3 regions of the Bacillus sp. LQ16 genome follow, and region 1 is predicted to be linked to each of the others. Evidence: riboswitches for the same ligand, from Rfam matches in the RefSeq annotation. Region 1 holds a riboswitch; each other region holds the start of a gene.
The links. A riboswitch is a leader RNA that binds a small molecule or an ion and turns the genes downstream of it on or off. The one in region 1 is predicted to bind S-adenosylmethionine.

Region 1 (11,154 bases):
ATACCTGGCAATGTCATCATAAATAACAAATCGTACTTCACAATAGAAATCGTTCCCATACTAGGAACTGAAACATATCCAAGCGACGTAATAATTACCGTTATAATTCCTGTAACAGTCGTACCGAATACACACGTCAACGTAGAATAACGTAATGTTGACCAATCACTACACATTTGACCACCCATCGTATAAATAACCCAGCCTACAACACCAATAAATATAAATGCTAATGAGAACATATTATCTTTCAATGTTACAAAGAAACTCATGTCACCTTTTGTAATAACAAACACAGCTCCTACAAAAGCAATAACCATACTCGTTATCATATACTTCTTCGGTTTTATATGCTTATATCCCCATAAAATACAAATAGAAATCATCGGCATAAGTGATTCCATAATGGAAGCTACCATTACACCCGACTTACCCATTAACATTTGCCCTAAAAATATGAGGACATTATATACTGTAAATGCCATCGTTCCAAAAAAGACGAGTAACTTTCCTCTTCCCTCTAAACGAAATGCCTGTTTTCCTTCTTTCATTAACAACAATACAATCAGCATTATCGCCACTGCTCCATAACGAATAAGAGAAAAATAAAATGGATCTATGTATTCTAGCGCATGATCAGCAACTGGAAACATCGCTCCCCATGACATACTCGCAATTAAACACGCTAAAGCCCCTATTATCATTTGACCTCTTCTCACCGCAATCCCCCGTTTCTTTCTATTTGCACAAAGAGAATTGTAAAAGAAAAAATATATCACGTAAAATGATTCAAAATGATGTTAACTATCATTTATAATGATAGTTAACATCAAGGGGGATTACAAAATGGAATTACGAGACTTACAAATCTTTAAAAGCGTTGCCGACCAGGGTAGTGTAAGTAGCGCAGCAAAGGAATTAAATTATGTACAATCAAATGTAACTGCACGTATTAAACAACTAGAAAACGAATTAAAAACCCCACTCTTTTACCGCCATAAACGAGGAATGACTTTAACAGCTGAAGGAAGAAAAATGCTCGTTTATGTTAGTAAAATTTTGCAAGATGTCGACGAACTAAAACAAGTATTTTTAGATAGCGAAACACCCTGCGGTATATTAAAAATCGGTACAGTCGAAACAGTAAGTACACTGCCTACCATTTTATCTTCTTACTATAAAAGCTATCCGAATGTCGATTTATCATTACAAGCGGGTCTAACAGAAGAATTAATTAGAGAAGTACTTGATCATCAATTAGATGGCGCCTTTATATCAGGTCCTATTAAACATCCACTAATCGAACAATACGATGTTAGTACAGAGAAATTAATGCTTATAACACAAAATAAAGCCTTTCATATAGAAGAATTTACAACAACGCCTCTACTCGTTTTTAACCAAGGATGCGGATACCGTTCCAAACTAGAACGTTGGCTTAAAGACGAAGGTTTGCTACCAAAAAGAATTATGGAATTCAATATATTAGAGACAATATTAAACAGCGTTGCACTCGGCCTCGGAATTACACTCGTACCACAGTCTGCTGTCCATCATCTTTCTAAAGCAGGTAAGGTACATTGTCATGCAATCCCTGAAAAATACGGCAGTATTTCAACGGTTTTCATACGCCGTAAAGATAGCTATATGACGAATTCAATGCGTAGTTTTTTAAAAACAATTGAAGAACATCATCATATCAATATGCTGTGAAAGACATTCTTACATGAATGTCTTTTTTTCTTACAAAAGTGTAAGTCTTTCGTAAGCTAATTCGATAGTTGCAAGTGGACATATTTCCTATAATTAAGACATAAGCAGGGCAACAACAATTCGAAAAGGGGCGGATACGCATGATGAACAATATGAAATCAAATAAATTTTTAAATACAATGGGCATGGTGCTATCCGCACTTGTCGATGCAAAAGCTGTTGCAACTACATTAAACAAATAAGGAGAGATTATAATGAACAACATTACTTTCAACAAATCAGACTTTATCGGACTTGCAAGTGGAGCTACTCTTCTTACGGCTTTCATTTATACACTTGCTCAAGGTCTTGTTTAACACTTTGTTTCCCCAAACCCCTTTATATATAGAAAAAGCTGCTCGTCTTATAGACAAGCAGCTTTTTAGTTTGTTTCATATATAATTTGACCTGTTTTCGTAATATCATATCCGCCAATTGCATTTAATTCATTATGAAATTCTTCCGATTGCAGAATGTCTTTCACGACTTCAATCAGCTCTTCATTTTCTTTATTCTTCAAAATTACTAAATCATACTGTTCTTTCATGATTGGAATAAAGTCCACATTTACAATTTGCGAAAACTTTTCTGAACCTACTCCTACATCAGCTTTTCCATTTGCAACTTGCGTGGCAACACCCAGATGATTCGATTCTTCCCATTCATATCCACTAATATCAGCTTTATTTAATTTTTGGATTCGTAATTGTTCATCCACTAACACTCTAATACCAGAACCCTTTTCTCGATTTACAAACTTTATAGTGGATCCAGATATGTCGGCCCATGTCTTTATTTTCTTCGGATTTCCTTTTTGGACATAAAATCCTACATTTCTGGACAATAAATTAATCATAATACATGGCTGGCCTACTAAAATGCGTTTTACATAAGGAACATTATATGTACCCGTTTCACCATCAAACAAATGCAAACTAACGATACTTCCTTCTCCTTGATACATTTTCACTAAACTTGTTAAGCTACCTTGATACGCCCTTAAAACATTAGAACTTGGCAAACGATTTTCTATACGTTTAGCTAACATATCTAACGTTAGTTCTTGACCACTAATAATACACGTGTTCAAGATACTACTACCATCGTTTTTTACAGGAGTAACTTGTACCTTTCCTGTTTTCATTTGTTTTATATATTGATCTAAATCTGCTGCATCAATGCGCATCTGTCTACCAACTCTATAAGAAGGAAGTTCTCCTTTTTTAATTAAGTCGTATACAGTTAATTTTGATACTTTTAATCGCTTTGCTACTTCTTCCGTTGTGTAGGAATGATGATCCATAGACGATTCCTCACTTTCTTCTTTCATTGTAACAAAGAAAAGAATATTTCTCCTATTTTTTAAAAATAGATATATGTTCAAATTATATTCAATTATAACTAGTTATATTTAGTTATATTTAGTTATAATTAGATGTGTCAAAACGAAAGGGGATTTTTTTATGAATAAATTTACATTACGTTCGATTGGGGCACTTATACTTTCTTTTCTTCTTATATTTAGTGTTGCATGTATAAACGGAGATAAGAAAGAGAAATCAACTGCTAAAGAAGGAAAAGCAGTTGAACTTACTATCTCAGCTGCTGCAAGCTTACAAGATGCATTAAAAGAAATTGAAAAACAATATAAAGAAAAAGAACCAAATATTAAACTTTCTTTTAACTTCGGTGCTTCTGGAGCACTTCAACAACAAATTGAACAAGGTGCACCTGCTGATTTATTCTTCTCTGCTGCAGAAGATAAATTCCAAATCCTTGTAAAAAAAGGATTCATTAATGAAAAAGAAGGGAAAAATCTTCTTGGAAATGAACTAGTTCTAGTCATCCCTAAAGATAGTTCTCTTACAAAATTTCAAGATTTAAAAGATGAGAAAATCAAAAAAATCGCACTTGGTACACCTGAATCTGTACCTGCTGGCAAATATGCAAAGGCCTCTCTAACACACGAAAACCTTTGGAATGATGTTCAAAATAAAGTCGTATTTACAAAAGATGTTCGCCAAGTGTTAACATATGTAGAAACAGGGAATGTCGATGCTGGTATCGTATACAAAACAGATGCTCTCATTTCAGATAAAGTAAAGATTGGTGAGGCAGCAGCAGCTACTTCTCATGAGCCAATCCACTATCCTTTAGGTGTTATAAAAGAATCTAAACATAAGAAAGAGGCGAATTCATTTTATGAGTATTTGCAGTCAAAAGATGCACAATCTACCTTTAAGAAATATGGATTTACAGTCCTGTCGTAATTACTATGAGCATTGATGCTATTATATCGCCTGTCTTTCTATCTTTAAGAGTAGCTGCGTGTGCCACTATTCTCGTTACAATTTTAGGGACGATTGTCGGACGAGCACTAGCTCGCTCCTCATGGCGATATAAAGTACTATTAGAAACCATATTTTTATTACCAATGGTACTTCCACCAACTGTTATCGGCTTCTTTCTCATTATCATCTTTGGAAACAACAGCCCGATCGGAAGGTGGGTTGAATCATTATTTCAGCAGTCTATTATGTTCACATCTACCGCTGCGATCATCGCTTCTACAGTTGTTGCATTTCCACTTATGTACCAATCAGCGAAAACGGGATTTTCTATCGCAAATGTACAAATTGAAGAAAGTGCTCGTGACCTTGGCGCAAGTGAATATCAAGTTTTTCTGCACGTTACACTTCCGCTCGCATTTCCTGCATTACTAAGCGGGATGATTTTGAGCTTTGTCCGCGCGCTCGGTGAGTTTGGTGCTACACTCATGTTTGCCGGGAATATCCCTGGTAAAACACAGACAATCCCGACTGCAATTTACATGGCCATTGACGCAAGTAATATGCAACTCGCCTGGACACTTGTGGTTATCACTATTAGTATGTCACTCCTATTTCTGCTATGTATTCAGCTTATTAACAAAAGAATTACTAACCCTTAAAGCAGCTTTTTTGGAAGCTGCTTCTTTATTTCTTAGGAAATAAAATATACCACCGGGAAATAACTGAATTTTACCTCTTATTTAAATATACATTTTATTTGAATTCACTTTCTAAAATAGGCAATTTCCTGTTATTATATGGAGGTGTTTCAAAAAATGAAGAAATGAAAACGCATTTATATCGTGAATTCTTCATCCTGTTTTAGCGATCGGTAATCTTCTACTCTATTAGTGGGGCATTACCGATCGTTAGAACGATATGTAACTATATTGGTATAGCAAACCGAAGGGAGTTTTGTAATGGACATTTTATTAGCGCTTCTTCCTGCAATTGCATGGGGAAACATCTTATTAGTAAGCGTAAAAATGGGCGGTGGTGCATATAGCCAAACGGTAGGTATGACAATCGGTGCTCTATTCTTCGCAACAATTATGTATGTATTTACTCAACCAGCTTTAACAATGACAGTCTTAATTGTTGGGTTTATTTCAGGTTTATTCTGGGCTTTAGGACAAGTAAACCAATTAAAAACAGTTGAAAAACTAGGTGTTTCAACTACCGTAACAATTTCTACTGGTATGCAACTTGTTGCAACTTCTATCTTTGGGGTTATCGCTTTCCGTGAGTGGACTACTACTACAACGATTATTCTGGGAACGATTGCAATCCTATTAATCGTAGTTGGTGTTGTATTCACATCACTAGATGATAAAGAAAATGCTCAGCCACCAGGACAATTGAAAAAAGGACTTCTTACTTTAATTGTTTCTACTTTCGGCTATCTTGTATATGTAATTATTATTCGTTGGTATAATATCGATGGTTGGTCTGCTATTTTACCACAAGCAGTTGGTATGTTTGTTGGTGCGGTTGTACTGACATCTAAACATAAACCATTTAACAAATATGCAATCCGTAATGCTTTATCTGGTTTACTATGGGGAACTGGAAACTTATTCTTACTTCTTTCATTACCACGTGTTGGAGTAGCAACAAGCTTCCCATTATCTCAAACTGGAATCGTTATCTCAACATTCGGTGCGATTGTATTCTTAGGTGAAAAGAAAACAAAACGTCAATTGATCTTTATTGCACTAGGTAGTGTTTTAATTATCGGCGGCGCTGTATTACTTGGTATGACAAAAGCATAATCTTATATTCTATTAGTAAACCCCTGAAGCATATGTACTTCAGGGGTTTTTTAATTCTAATTATTTTCTAGATATAATTATTTGTATGTTCTTGCCCCTTATAATTGCTCTTCCACTCTAGCAAACCAGCTACACATATAAAGAGATTAATAATAGCTAATATTAGCATGACGTATAAACCAGTAGAAATATAAATTACAATGCTAACTACGTTATATAAAATCCATAAATGCCAGTTTTCTAATATTTTTCGACTTAACATAAATTGAGCCACTAGTCCCAATACGGCATTTAAAGCGTCTAAATATGGACTTGTTGACTCTAAATAACGGACTTGATAATAACCCCAACCAATCCAAGCAACTAAAATAAAACTTATATAAAAAGTCCACCCTTTCAAATCTAAACGAACTGTTGCTTTTACTTCTCCCTCCCCACTTTGTGCAATCCAATAATACCAACCATATACATTAAATATAAATTGAAAAGCGGCTAATACTGCCATTGCATATAAACCTTGTGTAATAAAAATGTATAGAAATACCGCAACAGTAATCATGCCAAATAAAAAATTGGATACTTTTTCTCTCGCTAATAACCAAACATTAATGATTCCCATAATTGATGCGAAAATTTCAATATAACTCGATTGAATATACAATCCAACTAATACACAAATAATACTAGAAACAAGTAAAAAAAGTGGACTTCTAACCATATTTATCTCTCCCCAGATGTGTAATAAATTCCCTATCACCAGTATAAGGAATAGCCCTTTCCTTTACCATGAATTTCCTCCTTCTCATTATCCATTCCATCTACGGTAAGTCTTTTCTTTTTACAAAATTCTCTTAAAGATGATATCGTTTTTATAACATATCTCTACTAGAAAGGAATAAAGGATATGCCTAACAAACATCGAATTTTATTTATTGGTGCTGGTCGTATGGCAGAAGCTATATTTTCCGGATTACTTAAAACAAGCAAAGAATACATCGAAGAAATTATCATCTCTAACCGAAGCAACGTAGAAAAGTTAGAACAATTACAAAGGCGATATAATGTGTCTATTACAACGGATTGGAAGCAGCATATTACATCTGTCGATACGGTTGTTTTAGCAATGCCACCTTCTGCTCATGAAGAATTATTAGCTGAGCTATCTCCGTTAATATCAAATCAACTTGTCGTAACAGTAGCAGCTGGCATTGGACCATCTTATTTAGAAGCTAGACTCCCAAAAGGCACACCTGTTGCTTGGATTATGCCTAATACAGCTGCTGAAATTGGAAAGTCTATCTCCTTATATACAATAGGACAATCAGTAGCCGAGATGCATCAAGAAACCCTGCAACTGCTTTTAAGAGGTATTGGTACTTCGCAACTTTGTACTGAGGAAGAAGTTCATCAGCTTACTGCAGTTACTGGAAGTGCACCAGCCTTCCTTTATTACTTTGCTGAAAGCTTAATTGAAGCAACAAAAAGTTATGGAGTCGATGAAGAAACCGCAAAACATCTTGTCATTCAAATGATTTCTGGCTCTGCTTCTATGCTTGAACAAACGCAAAATCCAGCTAACCTTCGCGAACAAGTAACAACGCCAGGTGGTTCCACAGCTGAGGGTCTCAAAACTTTATACGAATATAATTTTTCAGAGGCAATTCAAAAAGCAGTAGAAGCAACAAACAAAAAAGCTAGGGGGAAATAATATGATTTTAACAAGTTTAAAAGATTATACAACATTACATAACGGTGTAAAAATGCCTTGGTTTGGTTTAGGTGTTTTTAAAGTAGAAGATGGTTCAGAAGTAATTGATTCTGTAAAAGCAGCAATTAAAAATGGCTACCGCAGCATCGATACTGCAGCAATCTATCAAAATGAAGAAGGCGTTGGACAAGCGATTCGTGAATCCGGTGTTTCACGTGAAGAATTATTTATTACCTCAAAAGTATGGAATAGCGATCAAGGATATGAAACAACACTTCAAGCATTTGAAACTACATTAGAGAAATTAGGTCTAGAATATTTAGATTTATATTTAGTACATTGGCCTGTAAAAGGGAAATATACTGAATCATGGAAAGCATTAGAAAAACTTTATAAAGATGGCCGTGTTCGCGCTATCGGTGTGAGTAATTTCCACATTCACCACTTACAAGACGTATTTGAAATTGCTGAAATTAAGCCAATGGTCAACCAAGTGGAATATCACCCACGTTTAGCACAAGAAGAGCTACATGCATTCTGTAAAGAACATAATATCCAGCTTGAAGCTTGGTCACCATTAATGCAAGGACAACTACTAGATAATCCAACGTTACAAGAAATTGCGACAAAATATAATAAATCAACTGCGCAAATTATTTTACGCTGGGATTTACAAAACGAAGTTGTAACAATCCCTAAATCAATTAAAGAACATCGCATTATTGAAAATGCAAACATCTTCGACTTTGAATTAAGTGCTGATGATATGAAAGCAATTCAAGCTTTAAATGAAGATCGTCGCGTTGGTCCAGATCCAGATAACTTTAACTTCTAGTAGAAAAACCACTGCCATATGCAGTGGTTTTTCTGTTTAAGAAAACTGAAAATTTAAACTATATTCCATTTGGTTGACACTTCATTATTCAAGGTGTAAGATTTTCAATTATCAAAGAAACACAAAAATTAATAAAATTCATTCGTTTACTCATTGTATCAAGAGAGGTGGAGGGACTGGCCCTTTGAAACCTCGGCAGCAGGTTCATTTTGAATACTGTGCCACTTCCTGCAAGCTTTATGCTTGAAAGATAGAATGAGGGACTTCGTTTATATACGGGTGCATAACTTGTACGTAAAAATCCCTCTTTCTCAATATGAAAAGAGGGATTTTTTATTTTTCATTTCCCTCATCATCATCCAAACTTAATTATTTAGGAGGAAAATCAAATGAAAAAGAAGTTTGTACCCGGTATTGCATCAGTTGTAGGAGTAAGTATTTTATTAACTGGTTGCGGTAGTTATAAAAACGAAGCAAGCGGAGCAAATGCAAAAGACGAGGCACCTAGCAAACAGGTTTTAAACTTATCTTCACCTACTGAAATACGAACAATGGATACGGCCCGTGCTACAGATACTGATTCTGGTCAAGTAATGAGAAACGTATTTGAAGGTTTGTATAATCTTGGTGAAGGTAACAAACCTGTTCCTGGTGTTGCAAAATCTCATGAAGTAAGTGGCGATAAAACGAAATACACATTCCATTTGCGAGATTCAAAATGGTCAAACGGCACTCCTGTTACAGCGAAAGATTTTGTGTTCGCTTGGCAACGTGCCGTAGATCCAGCAACAGCCTCTGAATATGCATTTCTATTCTTTGATATTAAAAATGCAACAAAAATTAACAACAAAGAACTTCCAGCCGACCAACTTGGTGTAAAAGCAGTTGATGACCATACGTTTGAGGTAGAATTGGAGCGTCCTGTTCCGTATTTTATTAGCTTAACAGCGTTCCCAACATTTCTACCAATTAACGAGGAATTCTTTAAAGCACAAGGTGATAAGTACGCTTTAGAAGATAATACAATCTTGTACAATGGAGCTTTTACACTAAGCGATTGGAAGCACGAACAAAGCTTTAAATTTAAGAAGAACCCTACCTATTGGGATAAAGATACTGTCAAACTAGAAGAAATCAATTTTAACGTCGTAAAAGAAAAATCAACAGAAGTAAATTTATTCGAGTCAAAACAATTAGATCGTATAAAACTAACATCTGACTTCGTTGATAAATATAAAAAAGATGCTAACTTTAAAGAACGTCCAAATGTAGGCGTACAATTTTTACGCATGAATCAACAAAACAAAGTACTTCAAAACGTTTCTGCACGCCAAGCAATCGATCAAACAATTGATAGAAAATCCTTTGTAAATACGTTATTAAATGATGGCTCTACACCAACATTTGGTCTCGTTCCAAAAAACTTTGCAAAAGGACCTGAAGGAAAAGACTTCCGTACTGCAAACGGCGATTTAACAAAAGTTGATACAAAATCTGCACAAGAATTATGGAAAAAAGCTAAACAAGAGCTTGGTTCTGAAAAGATAACATTAGAATTATTAACGAGTGATGCTGACCTTGATAAGAAAACTGGTGAATTCTTAAAAGGGCAACTAGAAAAGAATCTAGATGGATTAACAGTAAATATAAAACCGCAACCGCGTAAGCAACAAGTTTCGCTTTTATTAAAAGGTGACTACGAAATCGGAATTGACGGCTGGAGCCCTGACTTTGCGGATCCAATTACATTCCTTGAGCTATTTACAACGAATAACCCTTATAACTTAGATCATTACTCTAATAAGGAATTCGATGAAACAATAGCAAAAGTGAAAACAACTTTAGCTGGTGATGAAAAAGCTCGCTGGGAAGCATTACTAGAATCCGAGAAAATATTATTTAAAGACTCTGTTATCGCTCCTCTTTACCAAAAAGGCGAATCTTATTTAGAACGTTCTTATGTGAAAGGAATTGTGCAAGTAGACTTTGCGGGTCAATTAAACTTCAAGTGGGCAAAAATTGAAAAATAAAGTAAAACCGTAATAAGTGGGGGTTCTTCATCCCCACTTATTATTAGCCCACATCAATTGTTTTTTTAGCAAAATATATTAAAAGTAGGTTCTCTCACACAAGAGAATCTACTTTTTTAATATATTATTCCAAGAAATTAACATTCTATTTTTATTATTGACATATAGTTCTTTCCAGTGTTAATATTCTAAATAATCAAAGAAACAAAATATTTCACCATCAAAATATAATGTCTACTAAGTTGAAACATATAACGATAGATTATAGCTCGACATGTATATACATATAGAACACCTGATTACCTATAAACAAATATTTATAATAGGTTCCATCTCCTTCTATAGCCACTTCAAGACATGGACATTATGACGTTACGAACAACACATTTAGGGAGGAACGAACAATGAAGAAAAAAGTTGTACCTGTTGTTGCATCTGTTTTAGGGGCAAGTCTATTACTAACTGCTTGCGGGGGAAATAAAGATAATGCAGGCGGAGCGAAAGCAAACGATAAAGTACCTGATAAACAAGCAATTAACTTATCATTCGCTTCAGAAATTCCAACAATGGATGTTGCAAAAGCAACGGATGGGGAATCCATGAATGTAATGCGCAATGTTTTTGAAGGCTTATATGCAATGGGAGAAGATAATAAACCGATTCCTGGTGTTGCTGAGTCGGTTGACATTAGTCCCGATAAAACAAAATATACATTCCATCTGCGTGA
Region 2 (11,154 bases), 940 kb from region 1:
AATAAAAGTACTATCTTGCCAGCTCGCTAACGCTTTTGGCTCACCAAATCTACTCGACATACCGCCCGCTAATACAATTCCAGCCCACTTACTCATTGGCGATGCAGCTCAAATGTAATATGGCCTAATTCCGGTAAAATTAATTTATTCATCGCAAGACGAACCGCTCCGCTCGACCCTGGCATCGAGAAAACTACTTTGCGTCCAATTGTACCGCCAATTGCTCTACTTAACATTGCGCTGCTTCCGATATCTTCTAAATAACTAATCATGCGGAACAGCTCACCAAACCCGACAATCTCTTTATCTAATAGAGCTGACACTGCTTCGATTGTTACATCACGCTTCGTAATACCAGTACCACCATTTGTTAATACAACATCTACATCTTCCCTATGATAACCAGCTAACACTGCTTGCTGAATACTTTCTTTATCATCTTTTACAATTTCATAAGAGGTTACTGTATGGCCCGCTTCTTTTAACAATTCATGTAATAGTTGTCCGCTCTTATCCGTTTCTTCCGTACGTGTATCGGAAATCGTAACAATCTTGCAACGCACTTCTTTTGGAGCTTGTTTTTTATGTTCAGTTACACTCATTTTTTATCTTTCCTTTCTTAAAGACTTTTCTTCATTTTATCATACATATCTTTACACAATTATGTATGAAGCCAATCATGCGCCATGATACAATATAAGTATACTAACCCACAAAAAGGAAAGTGCACTTTCTTATACTCCTAGACTACACATCTTTAGCTACTCTTTATATTTTCTACATAATAGAATTCAATTTTAAAACTTGTACTAAAAAATAAATTGGAGGTCTACATAGTATGGAACTTTATAAAAAATTAACAACAACATTCATCCTCTTATTCATCGCTTCAATCACTGTCGGCTTTTCCTTAAAAGGTGCAATTCCATACGCTACATTAGTAAGCATTATATTCGCGACACTATTTTTACTAAGCAGTGCCTTTTGCGCAGGTAAAGCACGTCAAATGAAAGGTTGATTGCATATGTTCCAGAAGAAACCCACCCTTTGTAAATCATGTAAAAAGGAAATACAAACGTATGAAAAGGCATGACTAATACGAAAAAGTATATTGAGCTAGAAGGCGAAGTATATTGCAAATCATGCATTCAAATTGTAAGTAAAACGAAATAAAAAAAGCTTTGCGCTCACCGCGCAAAGCTTTTTTTCATATATTATAGACCAGCTTGCTCTTTTAAAGCTGCAGCTTTGTCTGTACGTTCCCATGAAAGATCTACATCAGTACGTCCGAAGTGGCCGTAAGCTGCTGTTTGTTTGTAAATTGGGCGACGTAAGTCTAGCATTTTAATAATACCAGCTGGGCGAAGATCGAAGTTGTTACGAACTAGTTCTACTAGTACGTCTTCAGATACTTTACCTGTGCCGAATGTATCAACTGAAATTGATACTGGTTGTGCTACACCGATTGCGTATGCAAGTTGTACTTCTGCTTTGTCAGCAAGACCAGCTGCTACGATGTTTTTCGCAACATAACGAGCTGCATATGCTGCAGAACGGTCAACTTTTGTTGCATCTTTACCAGAGAATGCACCGCCACCGTGGCGAGCGTATCCACCGTAAGTATCAACGATGATTTTACGTCCTGTTAAACCAGCATCACCTTGTGGTCCACCAATTACGAAGCGGCCAGTTGGATTAATGAAGAATTTCGTTTCTCCATCCATTAATTCTGCTGGTACTACAGCTTTAATTACGTGCTCTTTTAAGTCGCGATCGATTTCTTCCCATGTAACATCTGGGTGATGTTGTGTAGAAATTACGATAGTATCAACACGTACTGGTTTACCATTTTCATCATACTCAACTGTAACTTGCGTTTTTCCATCTGGACGTAAGTATGATAATGTATCATCTTTACGTACTTCAGTTAAACGGCGAGCTAATTTGTGAGCAAGCGAGATTGGAAGTGGCATTAACTCTTGTGTTTCATTACATGCGAAACCAAACATTAAACCTTGGTCTCCTGCACCAATTGCCTCAATCTCAGCGTCAGTCATTTGACCTTCGCGTGCTTCTAGCGCTTGGTCAACACCCATAGCGATGTCAGCAGACTGCTCATCGATAGATGTTAAAACAGCACAAGTTTCTGCATCGAATCCGTATTTTGCGCGTGTGTAACCAATGCCTTGAATTGTTTCACGAACGATTTTTGGAATATCTACGTAAGTAGAAGTCGTAATTTCCCCCGCTACCAATACTAAACCAGTTGTTACAGTTGTTTCACAAGCTACACGTGCATTTGCGTCTTTTGATAAGATCGCATCTAAAATTGAATCAGAAATTTGGTCACAAATTTTATCTGGATGTCCTTCAGTTACAGACTCAGATGTGAACAGATGACGTTTTTTTGTCATGTGGTAAACCTCCCTACAGTAATTGTATATATTGTACGGAACTCATCCTTAATTTGCCACAAACTGCGACATACATTTATTCTCCCACACAAGCATACAGAAAAACCTTTCCTACTTTACATAGAGGAAAGGTTTAATTTGCTACTTGCATACTGCTTTTTGCCCTTCGCTCTTATCGTTCGAGACCTGTAGCCTCGCACAGGTTTTAGCACCTATTCACCTGCATTTATCAATACAAGTGAGGTTGCTGGGCTTCATCGGGCCTGTCCCTCCGCCAGCTCGGGATAAGAGAGTATCCGTCCCAACCTATACTAAAGAAATGATATTCATTTGTCAATTAATATTCACATTTTCCTGAAAGTTTTTCTCAATACGCCTGAAATGAAATATTAATAGGGAAATAATGCATTCACACAAACAAAAAGAAATAAATAGTATACATTATTTATATAATTGTGTTATACTCTTGTTGGGGATTACGAGAAATATTTCATTAAATGAAAAGGATGGTATATAAATATGAGTACTGTGAATGTCCAAATTGGTTTACACGAATTATTGAACGGAAGCAATGCACAGATTCAACTAAGTGTTCCGCAATTAGTGGAAAAAGTATTAATGCGAAATGAAGGGAAATTAACTTCGACTGGTGCCGTTTCTGCTTCAACTGGAAAATATACAGGACGTTCTCCTAAAGATAAATTTATTGTGAAAGAAGCATCGGTTGCTGACAAAATTGCTTGGGGAGCTGTGAACCAACCGATTTCTGAAGAACATTTTAATAAATTATATACTAAAGTTTTAGAATACTTAAAAGAAAAAGAAGAGTTATTCGTCTTCAAAGGATTTGCAGGCGCTGACCGCAATTACCGCCTACCAATTCAAGTTATTAACGAATATGCATGGCACAATTTATTTGTACATCAATTATTCATTCGTCCAACTGAAGAAGAATTAACAACTCATGAATCAGAGTTCACAATTGTTTCTGCACCGAATTTCAAAGCTGATCCAGCTGTTGACGGTACAAACTCTGAGGCATTCATTATGGTTTCATTCGAAAAACGTATCGTACTAATTGGTGGTACAGAATACGCTGGAGAAATGAAAAAATCAATCTTCTCTATTATGAACTTCTTATTACCTGAACAAGATATCCTTTCTATGCATTGCTCTGCAAACGTAGGTGAAGAAGGCGACGTAGCACTATTCTTCGGTTTATCTGGAACAGGTAAAACAACATTATCTGCTGATCCAAACCGTAAATTAATCGGTGATGATGAGCACGGTTGGTCTGATAACGGTGTATTCAATATTGAAGGCGGTTGCTATGCAAAATGTGTAAACCTTTCTCACGAGAAAGAACCACAAATTTTCGATGCAATCAAATTTGGATCTGTTTTAGAAAACGTTATCATTAATGACCAAACGCGTATCGCCGACTACAACGATACTACTTTAACAGAAAATACTCGTGCTGCATACCCTATGCATGCGATCGACAATATCGTACTGCCAAGTGTTGCTGGACACCCAAATACAATTATTTTCTTAACTGCTGATGCATCTGGCGTATTGCCTCCAATCAGTAAGTTATCAAAAGAGCAAGCTATGTATCATTTCTTAAGTGGTTACACTAGTAAACTAGCAGGAACAGAGCGCGGCGTTACATCTCCGCAAGCTACATTCTCAACTTGCTTCGGTTCACCATTCTTACCACTTGATGCATCTCGCTACGCTGAAATGCTTGGTGAAAAAATCGAGAAACACGATGCGAAAGTATTCCTAGTAAACACTGGCTGGACTGGCGGCGAGTACGGAGTTGGTAAACGTATGAACTTGGGTTATACTCGTGCAATGATTCAAGCAGCATTAAGCGGCGAACTTGCAAAAACTGAAACAGCTAAACATGACATCTTCGGTCTTGAAGTTCCACTTCACGTACCAGGTGTACCTGACGAAGTGTTAATGCCTGAACAAACTTGGGCTGATAAAGCTGCTTACAAAGCAAAAGCAATCGAGCTTGCAAATGAATTCAAAGAGAACTTCAAAAAGTTCGAAAGCGTTTCTGAAGATATTATTAACTTAGGCGGTCCAATCGCTTAAATTAAAACTTTCTGTTGGAATAACCCTTTACTCATATGAATAAGTGTCGTGTAACCGTAAAGTTTCGCGTACTCACCGACAAAACCCAATGCGGCTTAACGGTTACACACACTTACATAAAAAAGAAGCTTACGTGAAAACGTAAGCTTCTTTCTATATCTTATATAAAGTGAAATGCTAATCTCTTCATCTGTGACCTAGATTATAAAATTACAGCTTCGAATATATACATTATATCCCTACTCGCTACATCTCTCGGGTTTCACATCGTATGGGGTTAAAAAAGGCCCTGACCGCTTCTATTCGTGGCTGGATCATCTATTCCATCTAAAAAGAAGTCTTTTATCTTTTTATCTCTTTTAGCTCTTTGTTAGTTCTTTCTCATCTTTCATGCTATAGTATCCTAAATTCACAACGATTAAGAAATAACCACCCATAATCCCTACTGCAAATGCCCACATAACCATGTGGTGCTCAATTTCGTACATAATAATAGCACCCAAAATGGCAGCTGCAAAACGGTTAAACATACCGAGTGTCGGTGCTTTCGTCTTCTTTACAATACTATCTCCAAGCTTCTCAATTCTTCTCCCTAAAAGCCAAACGCAATACATACTTACAATAAGCCCAATTCCAGCGCCTAAAAAGTGTGCTGAAAACGGTGTTAACATCCAACCTAGTAACAAAATACCTAGTATATAATACGATTGGATTTTAAATGATCTTAGTGACATACTAATCATGCTGTACCTCTCTTCATTCGTTCTTATCTATCCGACAAAAAATTTCTTTCAAATTCATATTCTTTACATCCATTTCACTCAAATTAAAAACAACATAAACAGTATGTTTATGTTGTTTAAATGTTTTTAGAAAATAATATTATACAAGATTTCAAACATTATATTCTCATATTTTGTGACGGTTTTTCAAACTTTTTTCGTCCATTTATGAAAAAAATGATATCAATCTATGAACATACGGATATGATGTAATAAGCACACAAATAAAGGGGGCGTCTAATGATTTATTTTTTAATGGCTCTCATTCACCTCATTATCCCTGCACTTATCGGACTTTCATTGTATTGGTACACGAAAAACCATAGCATTTTTTACGCTGTCCTCGGTGTTCTTCTTCCAGGTATTATTCTTATTACACTCTTCCGTATTCCATTTTTAAACTTAATCCCACTTATTACTGCTATCTTATTTCTCATCTTCTTACCAAAAATAAAAAAATAGGAAAGCAGATCATAGGTGATCTGTTTTCCTATTTTGATATAGGTTCCCCTGCAATAGAATGAACTTTTACTTTCTCCGATTTCACAAACCATAGACCGACAAAAATGATAATTCCACCGATGATCTGTTGAAACGATACATATTCATTTGCCCAGACAGCTGCAAATAAAACAGCTACAAGCGGCGTTATATACATATATACCATCGTATGTGACGCCCCAATTTTTTGAACACCAACATACCACATTACTAGACCAAATACTGTGACAAAGAAAATAGAATATAGTAAAGCAAATTGTGTCATTCCGTGAGTAATGTGAAATGGCATGACAAACACATGCGGACCACTTAACAATAATAGCGGAATCGCACCCACTAATGCAGACCATGCTGTAACACGTAATGCTGAATATTTTTTAATTAATGGTCCTGCTAAAACAGGATAAAGCCCCCAGCATATTGATGTAATAAGTCCAATTCCATTGCCATAAAAAGAACTAGTAAGTGAATGTCCTGCTACTAAAACTAATGCTGCACCAACAAAAGCAATCATAGAACCGATTAACTTTCGAGAAGAAAAATTTTCTTGTTTCAGAAAAATCGCAAATACAGTTGTAAAAATAGGTGAAATAGAAATGAGTAAAGAGGCATTTGTAGCGGATGTATATTTGACAGTTTCCATAAATAACGTTTGATACAGTACAATACCTACAACGCTAACAATGATTAATCTAGGTATATCCTTTCGCTTCATATAAACCGACTTTTCAATAAAAAAGGTAAGAAGTAACAGGAGCGGTGCCGCCGCCATCATACGAAGTGCAGTAAATTCAATTGCTGTAAATTCTAAAAATCCATACTTTGCAATCGTATAGTTAATCCCCCAAATAATAACAACACTTAAAATTAATAACTCAATTCCCCATCTTCTCATGCGTATCCCCTCCGCAAATAAGATTATACAGAAAATTCAATCACATGTACATTTCATTATGTGAAAAAACCTTTTTACTATTGGGACGTTTTGGTAAATGAAATTATATCGGCGATTTTCTGAATATATCGGCGCAACTCCATTTATATCAGCGATTTTTTCAATATATCGACAATAATAGCGACTTATAAAATAAAAAAATGTGAGTCCAAAATACATTTTGGACTCACATTTCCTTTACTATACTCGAACGTGTAATTTCATATTTGGATTATAAAACTGGCTTGGGCTCTTCAACTGAAAAGTTCCTCCACCTTCATGCCAATCAACCGTTAACTTATCGTCCATAAATACAAGCTTTGTACGATCAGCGATAAAATTCATTGTGCTTGATTCAATATCCACATCGCGCTCATCTTTCTCTGCTACAGCTACTAAATCGATGATTCCGCTCATAACACAACCGCAACCCTCATTATCGTAAAATAACTTTATATATTTCGCTTCACTTGGAATCGTATCCATAATCTTTTTATATGCTGCTTCTGTTACAGTAACGTACATATGTTAATCTTCATCCTCTCTTCTCTTATCATTCATATATTGTATCACCATTTTTCTTAAAAGTTATATACAGAAAATTAAGACTAATATACAATATATGTGATAAAGTTTCAGCAATCGAGCTTTTATGAGTAGTTCATGCAGGAGAAAGGATGTTTACTATCTGTGTTCAAACTACAACGCTATCCTATGTTATTAGGTCTATTTAGTATTTTCTTCATTTCTAGCGGAATGCTATTACAGCATGTACTTCCCTATTCTCCTTCTATTAGCTGGATTCTAGGTTTTATTTGTTTCCTATCCGCTTCTTATTTTGCTACGAAGAATATAAACAACTCATAAAGCAAGAATCATCTTAAGGAGGATTTTTAAACATGCCAGCCTTAAAAAAAATAGAGCAATCACTCGATCACTTATTTCAAATTGAAAAATACGGAAAAGATAGCGCCTTTAGTCGATTTATCCCAGCCGTATATGATCCTATCAAATTTCCTTGGCAACAATTTTTCGAAGCAAATTTTGTAGATTTATTTAACGGCCTTATGATGCACGGATCTGAAAATGTAAACAAAGTATTTTTAGCTGTATTCCCTACAGATGACGTTCTTGAAACATTCATTTCACAATCCACACCCGGTGATTTACTCTTTATGCACCATCCCCTTGTAATGGAGTGCGGTGATCCAATTGGAAGATCAGGCCGCGGTTTCATACCAATTCCTGAAAAATATTTGCAAGGAATAAAAGAAAAACAACTTTCTATATATACATGTCACGTACCAATGGATTTTCATCAAACACATGGAACGAGTATTTCAATTGCAAAAGCATTAAACGCTACTGTAGTGGACGACTTTGCATATGGAGGTCCAGAACAAGAACCAATTGGCCTTATTTGTGAAATAGATGAAACATCAACAGAAGCACTCCAAAAACATCTAAAACAACTCTTCCAGATTCCTTACACAGACTTCGAAGGTAAACGACATGATTCCATCAAAAAAATCGCAATTATCGCTGGATGTGGCGATGTTGTATCTTTAATGAAGGAAGCAGAAGAAAAAGGTGCTGAAGCATATATTACAGGAGAAATCCATTGCCATATCGACAATGATTACGGCCGACATAAATACTCTCTCATTATGGATTATGTAAAAGAAACGAATATGTCTCTAATTGGGGTATCACACTCTGCCTCTGAATATTTAGTGAAAGAGACATTGATGTATGATTGGTTTAAAGAGAATTTTGATGTGGATGTTATTTTGCTTCCGCAGGAGAAATGGTGGCTCTAACACTATCATTTTTTTAATTTATATACACAATACAACCGACCACAAAAAAATAGATAAATGAGAAAGCACATGTACCTACGTAAATGCTTTCGTTGTGCCGAAAAATGAACCTACTGGTAGCACCGACTTTACTGGTGCTACCAGTATTACAGCTGGAAACCTATTTTTGTGAGAGGATACAACCGCTCTTTATATTCATACTGCAAGTGCTGTATATTCTGTTTTTCTAATTACTAACATATAGCAATTCATTTCATAAAAAAAGACCCGAGATTCGGGTCAACAAATAGAAATATAAATGAACTACAACAAATAACAGACAAAGCCATTATATATTTTTCGTAGTAAAACATCCATTAATTTCTTTTTACACTATCAATATATTATTTTTCGTTATCGTCCTCTTTTTTAGAACGTCTACCTAAGAAGAATACAAGAACTAATAATATAATTAACAGTAGTACTCCGCCGATAATGTAATATAGTGTGTAGTCTTTTTTCGCTTCTACTGCTGTATCATTTAACTTATCAGCTGTCTTTCCTTCAATTGTAAATTTCTTCGTCCATTCCCATTTTTGATCGCCATCAGTGGCTTTCACTTCTACTCGGTACGTTCCTGGATCAAATGCTTTGTTTTCCCAGCTAATAGCGTAATCAAAGTTTGAGTTTGGCGCCATTCTTAACTTTTCTTTTTTCGCTTCAAATAAAATGTCTGTACCTTTTTCTTTATATACCTTTGCATCAACACTTAAATTTTTTAACATTGCTGGCTTTACGTTTTGTAAATTTGTAGTAACAACGTTACGCCCGTTAATTTGTGTTGGCTTTACTTCGTTTAATTTCATGTCTGGTTTTACTTCAGCATCTGTTTCTTTTAAAACAACACCAATTGCGTATGCATATTTATTTTCAATTTGCACACCTTCATCTTTTTTCTTTGCATTCTCATCTTCTTTTTCTTTAAAGTATAAACCACCTAAAATAACACCATCAAACGACTCATTTGGCATTTCTAGGTTTATATCAACTGTCACTATGCTGTTAGCTGGGACTTTCGTTTCTTTTGGCATTTTAGCAATTTTAGAAAACGGATATTTCAAAGTAGAATCCGTTTTTGGTTCTACTGTACTATAATCTGTAATACCATTGCTATTCGTAATTGCTGTATTAGCAAACGATTCTACCACAACTTCTTTATTCGTATCATTTTTCATTTGGACTTGAATTGTTTGCTTTTGTCCAGGTTGCATTTTCAAATCAAAATACGTTTGATTTTTATCAATTTGATTTTCTGGTATAACTGCTGTCACAGCGAATTTCATTTCAGCTGCATATACTGAAAAAGCGTTTACCATGAAGAATGTAATTAATAGTAAGCTAGTAAATAGTTTTTTTACCATCTCTTATGTAATCCCCTTCATATCCATTTTATAGACAAGAAAGAGACAAGGTTAAAGCCATTCCCTTATCTCTTCTCATTTTCCTCTTTTATCTTAAAATTCCTCTTACTTACATAGGAGCGTCTGTTAGTTCCCAAGTTAGTGAAGTTGTGTATTGTGTTTGTTCTTTTTTCGTTTTACCTGGTACAGATAACTCTACGCTTTGTTTCGCTTCTGTTGCATCTTTACCAAACGTATTTACCCATGTACCCATACCTTGGTTTTCTTTTGCATCGATTAAATCAGATGCTGCACCACTTGGATTTAATGTGATAGATTGTTCTGCTGTTGGTGCGTCGCTACCTGCATTTGATTTCAAAGCTGAATTTTTTAATGTTAATGCCGCGCCATCCAACGCTTTATCATCTGCAGTTTTGAATTGACCATTTTGTTTTACTGTTAAATGCCATCCAGCATTTGTACCACGATTATCTGTTACTTGAACGTAGTTCGGCACGTCAATTACAGAACCGTCTACTTTTTTCTTTACTTTATCTAATTCTGCAAAGTAGATTTCGTTATTCCCTGATGCTTTTTGTGTTTTAAAGTTGAAGTTAGATACATAATCAATACTTAGTGGACCATCTGTACCTTTTTTATCCGGATCAACTGGATCTACAGTTTCATCTGGATTCTCTGGATTAACAACATCAATTTTATCTGTATTTTTCTCGAATTTAATGAATGCTTTTGAGTCTAATTTCCCGCCATCTTTCTCAGCTGCAAATGCAGACGTTCCTACTGATACTGATGATAATGTTACCGCTCCAATTAATGCTATTTTTGCTAATTTCATAGTTTTATACCCCTTTATGATCATTTTTAAAATTCAGTCATTCTTAATTTTCAATCTTGTATAAGCTTAGTTTGGTGTATCTTCTAAAGTCCAAGTTAACTCAGCTGAATATTTCGCACCTTTTTCTTTCGCTGTCGTACCTGGTACGAATAAGCTCACACTCTTTTTACCTTGTTCTGTTCCTTTACCGAATGCAGTCGTCCAATCACCCATACCTTTATTCTTTGCGGCAGTAGTAATTTCCACCGCATCTCCACCTGGAGCTAGCGTTACTTTATTTTTAAATGTTGTAGGTGCATATTGTGCATCAGTTACAGAATTTACAGCTGGGTTACTTAAGCTTAAAGCTGCATTTGTTAACT
Region 3 (11,154 bases), 2.4 Mb from region 1:
CAGGAATATAACGTAGTGCAATATTTATTGCATATGTAATCTTATAATGGATACCAAGTTTACTTAAACTACTTACAAATTCGCTTGGATCTGTCGTGTATATAAAAAGAAGTGTAAATGGTAATAACGTAAAATACTTTAATGAAAGTGTAGCTGCATAAAATAATGTTTCATATGTAATCGTTGCATATCCAATATGTAAAAACGAGGTATATGATTCAGTTAATTCAGATCCATGAGTTGGTGTAATAAATAAAATCATGACAGAGTTTAATAAACTAAATGTAAATATGACACTAAAAACAATTAAAATTTTATGAAATGGAATTTTAGCAATGCTGAGTCCGATACACCCGATGATAAATAGTATTAGCAACACCCGAAAATCAAAAAACAAAAAAGTAAGCGTCATACAAAAAATAAATAAAAACAATTTCACTACCCCATCCATACGATGAAAATATGTACTATGCACCTTCCTCCCTCCTATTACTATCTAAATAAAGTTCCATAAATTTTTCCGGACATGCAATCCCACTAAATTTAACAAGCTTGGTTAAAGAACTCTCTCTTAAGTTAGCTATTTGTAACGTTTCTTGATCACCAAATACATTAGACACTGTATTATCCGCAATAATTTTCCCTTCATGTAGAACTACTGCACGGTCTGCATATTCTAGTGCGAGATTCATATCGTGAGTGATAAAAATAAATGAAATACCCTTCTTAGCTAGTTTTTTAATAAACGACATAAATTGTTTATAATGATAATAATCTTGTCCCGCTGTCGGTTCATCTAATATGATAAGCTTAGGATTTGTTGTTAATACAGATGCGATTGTTAATCTCTTTTTTTGCCCATAGCTTAGTGCTTGAATTGGCCAATTACGAAATGGATATAAACCACAAATTTTTAAAGTTCCTTCTACTCTATTCTTAATTTCTTCCTTAGAAAAATTATGTAATGTTAATGTAAATGAAACTTCTTCAAAAACAGTAGGCTGTGTAATCATATGATTTGGATTTTGCATCACGTAAGATATGATTTCCCCACGTTTACGAATAGACCAAGAACTAATATTTTCACCTTCTAACAAGATTTTCCCATTTTTCATTTTGTTTATGCCTATAAGACTATGAGCTAATGTGGATTTCCCTGCTCCATTATGTCCCAACAGTGCCACAATTTCTCCTTCATATATTGAAAGGTTTACATTTTCTAATACTTTTTGTTTATTAGGGTATGAAAATGATAAATTCTCCACTTTAAGTAATTCCTTGTTTTTAGTATTACCTTTTAATATGACTTGTTTCTCCATCCACTCTTTTAGAACGTTGCCTATCTTTTCTTTTTGAAGGTTTTCCATTGGATATATTACGTCATTATTACGATCAAAATGTAATCTCTTTAATGCTTCGATGTAAATAGGCTCTCTTAAGCCAATACGTGGCAATATATTTGACGCTAAGATTTCTTTTGGTGTTCCTATTGCAATGACTTTACCTTCATCAATTAATATAACTTTGTCTAAATCCAGCTTTAAAATTTCTTCTATCCTATGTTCGATAATAACAATCGTTTTATTATATTGCTCATGTATATCTTTCATAAGTTCTATCGTATGTACGGCGCTTAGTGGATCTAAGTTCGCTAACGGTTCATCGAACAATAATATATCCGCATTTGTTGTTAATAAACCAGCTAGAGAAACTGTTTGCTTTTGACCTCCTGATAATTCATGTGGACTTTGTTTATGAAACGTATGCATCTTCACCTTTCTTAATGAGTCCGAAACAATCTTTTTCATATCATCTTGCTTTACACATTCATTTTCTAAATAAAAAGCTACATCTTCTTCTACTGTCAGACCAATAAATTGAGCATCTTGATCTTGCAAAATTGTTCCTACCTGCTTACTTTGTTCAAAAATACTTCCTTCCCTCGGGTCTTTACCGGCAATTAAAACGTTACCTGTACTAGTCCCTTCGTAAGAAAATGGGATTAGCCCATTTATACAATGAGCTAATGTCGACTTTCCTGAACCACTTCGTCCAGCAATTAGTACTTTTTCCCCAGGGTATATATGAAAGGTAATATCACTTAAAGTAGGCTGCGCAGCATGCCCATATTGAAAGGTGAATTGTTCAAACGAAATAATTGGTTTCATGTTAACATCCCTACTTTTCAATTTTTAAATGTGTATGTTTCTTATTAGATTTTGTCAAGCCAATTGTAAGTGGCAATCCAACTACTAAGAAAACGATAACATCGGAAATTGTTGCTCCTAATACTTGTATAACAATTTTGTCAAATGGTTCTCCCATCACAATAATATCGAATGCCCCAGCAAATATAATAGCAATGACAATACCAACTAACCCAGTAATTGCTAAATAAGAAATATGCCCCTTGTTAAACGACCCGTTTTTCACACTAAAACCAACTCTTTTTTGAATAAGACCCATCGAAAAACCAATAATCCCTGAACTAATAACCCAGCCCCACCAAATCCCCCATCCAGCAATCGTATCTGTTACGGTATGACCGATAAGTCCGATTAAGAGTCCTGCCACTGGACCAAATAATGCTCCAAAAACAGTTAATATAGCTAATGCTGGTTTAATAAATGTATTCGGTGCAATAGAAAATCCCCAAAGTCCTAATATCCCGTATAATGCTGCTCCAATACCGATTGCTACTACTAACTTTGTTGATAATTTGTTCATTACAATTCCCCTCTCATATTAGTCAACTTTTATTACTCTATATTTAATTTAAAAATGAATTATGCATCTACACTCCCTTTCTATACAACAAAAAATGACCTCTTATATAAGAGGTCATTTTCTTTCACGTTCAAGAATCCTCTTATCTTTCAAAAAACACAACGTGTCCTCTGCGGAATTAGCACCTTCCTATAAAATTGCATAGGGGTTGCTGAGGTTTCTTAGGGCCGTTCCCTCCACCTCTCTGGATAAGTATTAATTTGTAATTCGTATTATGGCACTAAAAAGTGTAAATTTCAACACTTTTCTTACTATTTTTATTTTTTGTTAAATGGCGCATTTAAATCATTGTATTCTTATCGGAATTGTGAAATAATGAATTCAAAATCGTTTCGGGAGGAATGCATTATGAAAGTGATTGGTTTGATTGGAGGATTAAGTTGGGAATCTACATCATTATACTATAAACATATTAATACGCTTACACTCTCTCAATACGATCAAAATGCAAAGTTAGTTTTATATAGTATGGATTTTGGTGAAGTAACTACTTTATTACAAAACCATCAATATGAAGAAGTGAAAAATGAACTAGTTACAGTTGCAAAGAAAGTTGAAAAATCTGGGGCTGAATGTTTATTAATGTGTTCAAATACCGTACATCTATTTGCCGAGGAAGTAGAACAAGCAATATCTATCCCGCTTCTTCACATTGGTGATGTAAGTGCTAAAGAAATGGTAGAACAGAATATAAAACGTATCGGACTATTAGGAACAAAACAAACGATGGAGCAAGATTTCTATAAATCACGATTAGCGAAATATAACATTGAGACAATTATCCCCAATGACGAGGAAAGAACTTTTATCCACCATGTCATATTAGATGAATTAAGTAGAGGGATTATTTCAGAAACATCTAAAGAAGAGTTATTACAAATTACAAAATCATTAATTCAAAATGGTGCTGAAGGTATATTATTAGGCTGCACTGAAATACCTTTACTCATCTCCCAAAATGATCTCACTGTTCCCGTTTTTGATACTGCTTTTTTACATGCAAATACTGCTGTGCAATTTGCTGGATAAGAATATACAAGCATAAAGGTGAGAACCTCTATGCTTGTATAAAGTTATGACTATTTATCCTGCTATTTGCAGGCAGTAAAGCCCCACCAATTAAATTTTTACTTTATTTAAAAGAGATTCAATAACTGCAATTGCTTCTTTTGAACCACCACATTCTAAAAAGCTATCATTAAGTTTTCTTATACCATGTTTATACTTTTCATTTGAAAGAACATCTGTTACGGCCTCTTTTAAAGTGTGTACATTAACATGTTCTTTCAATAGTCTATGTGCCGCTTCAAGCTCAGTTAATCTTTGCGCTATCATAGGCTGATCTTTATCATGCGGTATTATTACAAATGGGACATTATAATGAATGGCATCGTGTACGCTATTCATACCACCATGTGTAATAAAAACATCTGCTTCATTTAATATTTCTGATTGAGGTACGTATGGAGCAATTATAAAATTATCTGGCGCTTGCTTTATTTTTGAAATATCATTTCTATCACCAATTGCCATTACAACTATCCCATCAAAATCTGAAAAAGTATCAATACAAGTATTAAAGAATGGTTCGAGTCCTTCAAGCAGTGTTCCCATTGAAATGTAAATAACTTTCTTCTCTTTAAGTGATTCCAGTGGAAACTTTATATTTGTTTTACGCTTTGAAATGCTCGGTCCAATAAAAATGTTATTTTCTCCGAACGATTCGCTATTAGGTTGGAAATAACGACTTGTGTATACGAAACAAACATCACCCTTATTATTCATAAATTGAAGATTATTCTTTGGTTTTACTCCAAATTTATGTTCCATCTGATTTAGTAATTTTTCAGAGATCTCCTCTGGTTGGAATGGTATATCTGCATTTGGATGAAAAGGTAATGTCTTCAAAAACTCTGAAGGAATTAAAAATATAGGTGAGGAAACTACACCTGGAACTTGTAAATACTCCTTTACTAACTCTCCCGCGCCAAATATATCATAAATTACGAAATCAAAATTTATACTTTCACATAATTTTTTCGTAATTTCCAATATATATAAAGAAGTTTGAACATGCACATGAAAGAAAGCATTTAATCCAGATGAAGTTTCAGCATCAATAGAAATCTCCTTTAATAGATCTGGATGAGTATGTACAGTAGCTCCTAAATCTTCAATTCTATCCTTAAAGTTTGCCGTTGTAATATAATGTACGTGATCCCCTCGTTCAGTAAAGGCTTTTACTAAATTTAATGTAGGGTTTACATGTCCCTCTGCTGGAAAATTAACCACTAAAATATTTAGCACTTATTCCTCACTCCTTATATTTCACTGTTTTAATTAAGCATACTGTTATTTGTACATATAATCGTCCCCTAATAGTCCTAAAGTGCTTGTTACATTATGTTGATAAATAATTTTCAGTCATCAACATAAAAAAAGCATCTACCTATGTAGATGCCTAACCGTGATAAGGAGTGTTCTGTGAGGTTAGAACAAGCTTTTCTGCTTGTCCTATGCTATCAATATATGATTTATTTTATAAAATGTGAATCGTTAATAGAATTATTTTATCCATTTTATATGATCAAATGGATAAAATACCATTTCTACCTTACCTATTATATTTGACTCATCAATAAGTCCAAGTGTATTCCTACTATCTTTACTATGATTACGATTATCACCTAACACAAATAATTTATGCGTAGGAACGTTTATTTCTCTAAAATTTGAAAAACGATTGGATACTTGTAACATATCTAAATGTATATACGACTCATCACGCTTTTTACCGTTAATATATACCTCAGCCTCTTTTAATTGTATATTATCCCCCGATAATCCAATAATTCGTTTCACATAGTAAGTAGGCTCGTCTTCTTTTTTTATGATGACAACATCCCCATGATGAAAAGACGATAAACAGACGTTTACCTTATTAACAAGTATATAATCTTTTTCATTTAAAGTAGGTTGCATCGAAATTCCTTCTACCATACAAAATAAAAATGACTTATTAATAAAAATAACCCCTATTATAATTAAGATGTAGCTACATATGTTCCTCCAATATTTTAGAATATACAGCTTCATATATACCTCATTTCCAATCTATTCCCAGGTAAAAACGCCTCTAGTTCACATGAATGCTAGAGACGTTTCGTCCATTTTAATTCTCTTTAGAGTTATCTGTTTTTGGCGCTTCACCAGTTAATCGCTTATTTTTCAAATCAAAATAAGCATCTAAAACTTCTTTTCCAATATCGGAGTTAATGCCCGATTTATCATTTTCAACCCACGGTACTACAACAGAAAATGCTACTTCTGGATCATCATATGGCGCATATCCAGCCAATGTTAAGTTATAACATTCTCTACGATCGCCTTTCGCATTTCGCCCAATTTCATTTTCTCCACCATATACAGTTTGTGCGGTCCCTGTTTTACCAGCTGGTTTATATGGTGCTTTTTGGAACGCTCTTACTCCCGTTCCATCTCCTTCTTGAAATACTTTTCTAAATCCTTCTTTTACTTGATTAATATATTCTTGTTTCATATCGATTCTATTTAAAACAACGGGTTCTATTGATTGTACTACTTTACCAACCTCATCTTTTTGAACGGTTTGTTCTCTAATTTCTTGAACAATTTGCGGTTTCATTCGATACCCTCCATTTGCGATAGTCGAAATATATTGTGCAAGCTGAAGTGGTGTATACGTATCATATTGTCCAATAGAATAATCTAATAAGAAACCAGGCTGATTATCTTTTCTTCCAATTTGGCCTGCAGTTTCATTTGGTAAATCAATACCAGTTTGTACGCCTAGTCCAAATTGCCTGAAATAATACCTCATTTTATCAAAATATTCTTGTTTAATATCTAGCGAACTATTTTTTACATAATCCACTCCAGCAATTTTTAATGCTATATTAAACATATAAACGTTTGAAGATACTTGTAACGCTCTTAGATCGTCTATATCACCAAAATTTTTCCAAGACTTCTTCTCCTTAGTTCCTTTAAACTTCATAGGTGCATCATAAAAATGTGTTCCAGGAGTTATTGCATTTGTTTCAAATCCTGTTAACACTGTCGCACCTTTAACCGTGGATCCAAGCTCATAAGAACTAGTCAGCGTGCCTAAAGCGTAATCTTCTACTTCCATTTTCCCGTCTTTTTCTACAAGCTTTTTCCCAGCCATTGATAATACTTGACCATTTTTTGGATTCATCATCACTACGAAAGCACGGTCTAACATTGATTCTGATCCTTTATATTGTTTTAATATTTTTTCTATGCTCTCCTCTACTTTTTTTTGCAATTCCATATCTATTGTTAAAGTTAAATTTTTACCGCTTTTCCCTTCAGTAACAGTTTCCGTTCTAATAGTATTTCCTTGTTTATCAGCAATGCTTCTTACTTCTTTTTTTGTACCATGAAGTACATCTTCGTATTGCTGTTCGATATAACTTTTGCCGACCCTATCATTTCGACTATAATCACGCACTAAATAATAATCTAATCTTTCACGTGGCAATCCTTCATCAGCATTTGAAACGTTACCAAGGACAGAACGGAATAGACCATCATTTACATAGATTCTCTCCCAATCAACTGATGCATCTACCCCTGGAAGGTTCGCTAAATTTTCACTAATCACCGCATATTCCTGTTCACTAACGTCCTTTTTAATAATTTGAGGTGCCATTTGAAAACCTGAGGTCATTTTACTTTTAATAGCTAACACTTCTATATCTTTAGCTGTTAGTTCTTGAAGATTTTTATCTGTAACGCGCTTCCTTTTTAAATCTTCTATTTTTTTGTCTAGCTCTTTTCCTGTAATATCCTTATTTCGGAACTTATCTATTTCTTTTTTGGATACTAAGTCTTGAGCAAGTTCTGGATTTAATTGCATCCAAAAGTCTTTCTTATCAGTCTCAGTTAACTTATCAATATCTTCTTGTGGCATTTCAATAATGTCTGCAAGTTGTCTTGCTGATTTTAATATTTCTTCTTGTTTTACACCTTTCACCTTTGTATATGTAATCGTACGTAAAGACTTATTATCAACTACTGGATTTCCTTCACGATCAAATATTTTCCCACGTGGTACAGAAAGGCCCACGGTTGCATTTTCTCTCTTCTCTACTTCATTTTTATATGTTTCTCCATCAAAAATTTGCACTTTCCCTAACTGAATAATAATGCCAGAAAATAATAAAAATACACAAAGGAATAAAATATTTAACCGGAGAGGTACTACTCTACCACTTTTCTTCTCTTGCTTTTTCACCTTGTCATAATCTCCTCCTTACAATATTCCAAATAATAATCATATTTCTATATTAAAAGTAATGTACAATTTCTATACATTGCTTTGTACAAATATTAATATAATGTTTAAAACTTAATAGAAATTAAAACAAAGGTAAAGAAAAGGTAAAGTTTACTAAATTAAATATAAAAAATACCCAATAACAAAAAGTTTAGTTTTCACTAATCGCTTTGTTATTGGGTATTAATTGATTTAAGAATTACTACTAGTGCGTATCGCTATACATTTGTCGTCACAATTAGAAAGAGATTGTTTATTTAGTACTTTCGGTAAGTAAATAGTTACTGTTGTCCCGACCCCAACCTCGCTCATGATACTAATTGTCCCTTGATGACTTTCAATAATTTTATAACTTAACATTAATCCAATACCAGTCCCTTTTTCTTTCGTACTATAAAAAGGTTCACCTAATCTCTTAATTCTTTCTTCAGGTATTCCTATTCCTTCATCTATTACATGAATAATGACACCATCATCATTTATTTCTTTTATGTGAATTGAAATTCCCCCACCATTTGGCATAGCTTCGATTGAATTTTGCAAAATATTAATAAATACTTGTTTCAATTGATTTTCTGAGCATTCAATAATTATATCTTTGTCACCCGTAAAAAGTTCAACTTGAATATTTGTCATAATTGCTTTTGTATTCATTAACGATACGACATTTTTAAAAATTTGATAAATATTTTTCTTTTCTGTATTTATCTCATCTGTTTTAGCGATTGATAGAAATTCTTGTAGGATTGCTTCTATCCTTTCAATTTCAGAAAGCATAAGATCAAAATATCTTTCTTGATCTTCTTTATTAATTTGGAATAACTGTATAAAACCTTTAATTACAGTTAAAGGATTTCTTACTTCATGAGCCACGCCAGCTGCTAATTGACCAATTGCTGCAAGCGTATCTGATTTGTTTAACAATTCTTCTGTCTTTTTTCGCTCTGTAATGTCGCGTACAATAATCATAATTTTATCACGTAATAATGGTAAGCACCTAGCTTCAAAGAAATCAATACTTCCATTAAGTGTGAGTGGATATTCTACAATTACATTCGTTCCTTTTTCCTTCACTTGATTAATGGCTTCCTGAAACTGCTGTGCTACTGAAGATGGTAATACTTCGTAAAACTTTTTTCCCATAAAAGCTTCTGCGGGTACGTAAAACTTCGTAGGAGATCCTGCCTTGTAATCAATAATCGTACCATCATCTTCTGTTAAGAAACATAAATCTGGTAAAGCTTTAAAAATTAATTCCAGTTCAGATGTTTGTTGTTTTAACTGCTCTTCTATCGCTTTTAAATGCGTAATATCTACACCAACAGCCCAATAACTATATCCTGTTACAGGAAACTGTTCTGATATATTCGACCACATTATTGTTTTGATTTCACCATTTTTACATGTTAAGTGCATTTCCCAATCTCTGAAATTTTTTCCACAAGTTAAAAATTTCTTTTGTATTTGATGGCGATAATTATGATCAGGATACAATAATTGCAGTGCATTTGGATTTCCAATTATTTCTTCAGCGGTATAACCTGTTACGATTTCGCATTCTCGGTTCCACAAAACAAAATCTCCATTATAATCAAGCGCATCGACCATAACAGGCATGTTTTGTAAAATCGTATGTAGTTCCTCCTCTTTCCGAGAAAGCAACGTTGTATTTTTACTTTGAAATACTTTTATTGCACCATCTAAAATTAAACTTGAGAGCATTTCAAAGTATTTTTGACAACTGAAAATTTCACTTTTTTTGGACCATACAACAAAAGATCCTAAATGTTGATTGTATAAGAAAATGGGGATTTCAATCTTTGGAAGTTTACTCTTTTTTATCTCATTCATTCCGAATGAAAAAACACACTCTTTTTCAGCATCAAGAAGTTGATGTGATATGTTAGTTAATTTATAAAATTGTTCTGCCATGGTTTCTATTGTACTCACATCAATAAGTTCCATTAGCCGCGAATTCATTCTTTGTTCACCTCAATATGTAAAATTAATACAAATCTAAAATTCATACTTCTCCATTATACGAAGAAAGCTAGTGTAGGTATATAGCTGTAGAATAATTATTCGAACAAATTTTATTTTTCAATTAAAACAAGAAAAGAATATATTTCGTTCATTCCTCATTTATTGTCTAGGTAACTTGAATTCCTCCTTACATTCACTGAATTTTCACTTGAGAGTCATACGCGTCACTAATAGCGGTATAAACATGCAATAAGTATAAAGTTCATAAAATATTCACAATTTTTATGAAAAATATACACATTTATTCCAATATATTCTATATAATAAAATGTAATAAGGCTTCTATGAATCTCATAGAATACCTTACCCCTAATAAAAAAGAAAAAAGAATCCATTTGGATTCTTTTTTCTTTTTTTAATTACATTACATATTTATATAAAGCATGTGCCACACCATGTTCTTCATTTGATAACGTTTCGTATTTACACATTGCTTTTATTTCTTCAACTGCATTTCCCATTGCAATTGATATATTCGCTTTTTCCATCATAGAAACATCGTTTAGTCCATCACCTATCGCTACAGTGTTTTCAACCGGAATATTAAGATGTTCTGCTAAAGTATATAATCCATTCCCTTTTTGAGCATCTCGATGATTAATCTCTAAATTGTGCCAATATGAAGATGTAATTGCTAAATCTGTATTATGAAGAAATGTTTCTTTTAGTTTTTTTAATTTCTCAATATCATAAGAAAATGGTAATAGTTTATGCACATGTATATCTGTTTCTACAATTGGTTTACAACTTTCCGCACTATGAAACGCTGTATGCTCAAGATATAATGCTGCGATTGTTTCTAACTCTTTCAAGTCGAAATTTTCTTTTGAATTCTTCACATACTCAATTTCATTACGTACACTCTCTACTCCATAATCCGGTACATACACACCTTTATCAGTATAAAGCTGATAATATAAACCATTCTCTTCAAGATATTCTACAATTTCAAGTGCCTGCATATTTTGAATTGGATATCTCTT

Region 2: linked by a shared signal. The riboswitch ahead of metK (methionine adenosyltransferase) and the one ahead of AC3EMB_RS01100 (peptide ABC transporter substrate-binding protein) in region 1 are both predicted to bind S-adenosylmethionine.
Region 3: linked by a shared signal. The riboswitch ahead of AC3EMB_RS12925 (ECF-type riboflavin transporter substrate-binding protein) and the one ahead of AC3EMB_RS01100 (peptide ABC transporter substrate-binding protein) in region 1 are both predicted to bind S-adenosylmethionine.

What each region holds. Positions count from the first base shown of each region.
Region 1 covers NZ_CM173491.1:190,551-201,704, reverse strand. Annotated here, with positions in the region: gene AC3EMB_RS01150 (DMT family transporter) at 1-719, opposite strand, end outside; gene AC3EMB_RS01145 (LysR family transcriptional regulator) at 847-1,713, shown strand; gene AC3EMB_RS01140 (DUF3948 family protein) at 1,968-2,069, shown strand; gene AC3EMB_RS01135 (substrate-binding domain-containing protein) at 2,135-3,055, opposite strand; gene modA (molybdate ABC transporter substrate-binding protein) at 3,216-4,022, shown strand; gene modB (molybdate ABC transporter permease subunit) at 4,028-4,702, shown strand; gene AC3EMB_RS01120 (GRP family sugar transporter) at 5,003-5,854, shown strand; gene pnuC (nicotinamide riboside transporter PnuC) at 5,922-6,572, opposite strand; gene proC (pyrroline-5-carboxylate reductase) at 6,759-7,562, shown strand; gene AC3EMB_RS01105 (aldo/keto reductase) at 7,564-8,397, shown strand; SAM riboswitch class I at 8,550-8,654, shown strand; gene AC3EMB_RS01100 (peptide ABC transporter substrate-binding protein) at 8,787-10,427, shown strand; gene AC3EMB_RS01095 (peptide ABC transporter substrate-binding protein) at 10,832-11,154, shown strand, end outside.
Region 2 covers NZ_CM173491.1:4,632,361-4,643,514, forward strand. Annotated here, with positions in the region: gene AC3EMB_RS23445 (molybdenum cofactor guanylyltransferase) at 1-96, opposite strand, end outside; gene AC3EMB_RS23450 (MogA/MoaB family molybdenum cofactor biosynthesis protein) at 93-602, opposite strand; gene AC3EMB_RS23455 (hypothetical protein) at 839-1,018, shown strand; gene metK (methionine adenosyltransferase) at 1,215-2,414, opposite strand; SAM riboswitch class I at 2,584-2,705, opposite strand; gene pckA (phosphoenolpyruvate carboxykinase (ATP)) at 2,934-4,520, shown strand; gene AC3EMB_RS23470 (ATP synthase subunit I) at 4,880-5,263, opposite strand; gene AC3EMB_RS23475 (hypothetical protein) at 5,543-5,764, shown strand; gene AC3EMB_RS23480 (DMT family transporter) at 5,793-6,698, opposite strand; gene AC3EMB_RS23485 (iron-sulfur cluster biosynthesis family protein) at 6,939-7,262, opposite strand; gene AC3EMB_RS23490 (Nif3-like dinuclear metal center hexameric protein) at 7,637-8,557, shown strand; gene AC3EMB_RS23495 (WxLIP family cell surface protein) at 8,941-9,957, opposite strand; gene AC3EMB_RS23500 (WxL domain-containing protein) at 10,067-10,792, opposite strand; gene AC3EMB_RS23505 (WxL domain-containing protein) at 10,859-11,154, opposite strand, start outside.
Region 3 covers NZ_CM173491.1:2,590,248-2,601,401, reverse strand. Annotated here, with positions in the region: gene AC3EMB_RS12935 (energy-coupling factor transporter transmembrane component T family protein) at 1-475, opposite strand, end outside; gene AC3EMB_RS12930 (ABC transporter ATP-binding protein) at 468-2,168, opposite strand; gene AC3EMB_RS12925 (ECF-type riboflavin transporter substrate-binding protein) at 2,179-2,727, opposite strand; SAM riboswitch class I at 2,867-2,982, opposite strand; gene AC3EMB_RS12920 (aspartate/glutamate racemase family protein) at 3,136-3,816, shown strand; gene AC3EMB_RS12915 (macrolide family glycosyltransferase) at 3,907-5,094, opposite strand; gene lepB (signal peptidase I) at 5,353-5,883, opposite strand; gene AC3EMB_RS12905 (peptidoglycan D,D-transpeptidase FtsI family protein) at 5,960-8,086, opposite strand; gene AC3EMB_RS12900 (PAS domain-containing sensor histidine kinase) at 8,321-10,108, opposite strand; gene AC3EMB_RS12895 (Cof-type HAD-IIB family hydrolase) at 10,531-11,154, opposite strand, start outside.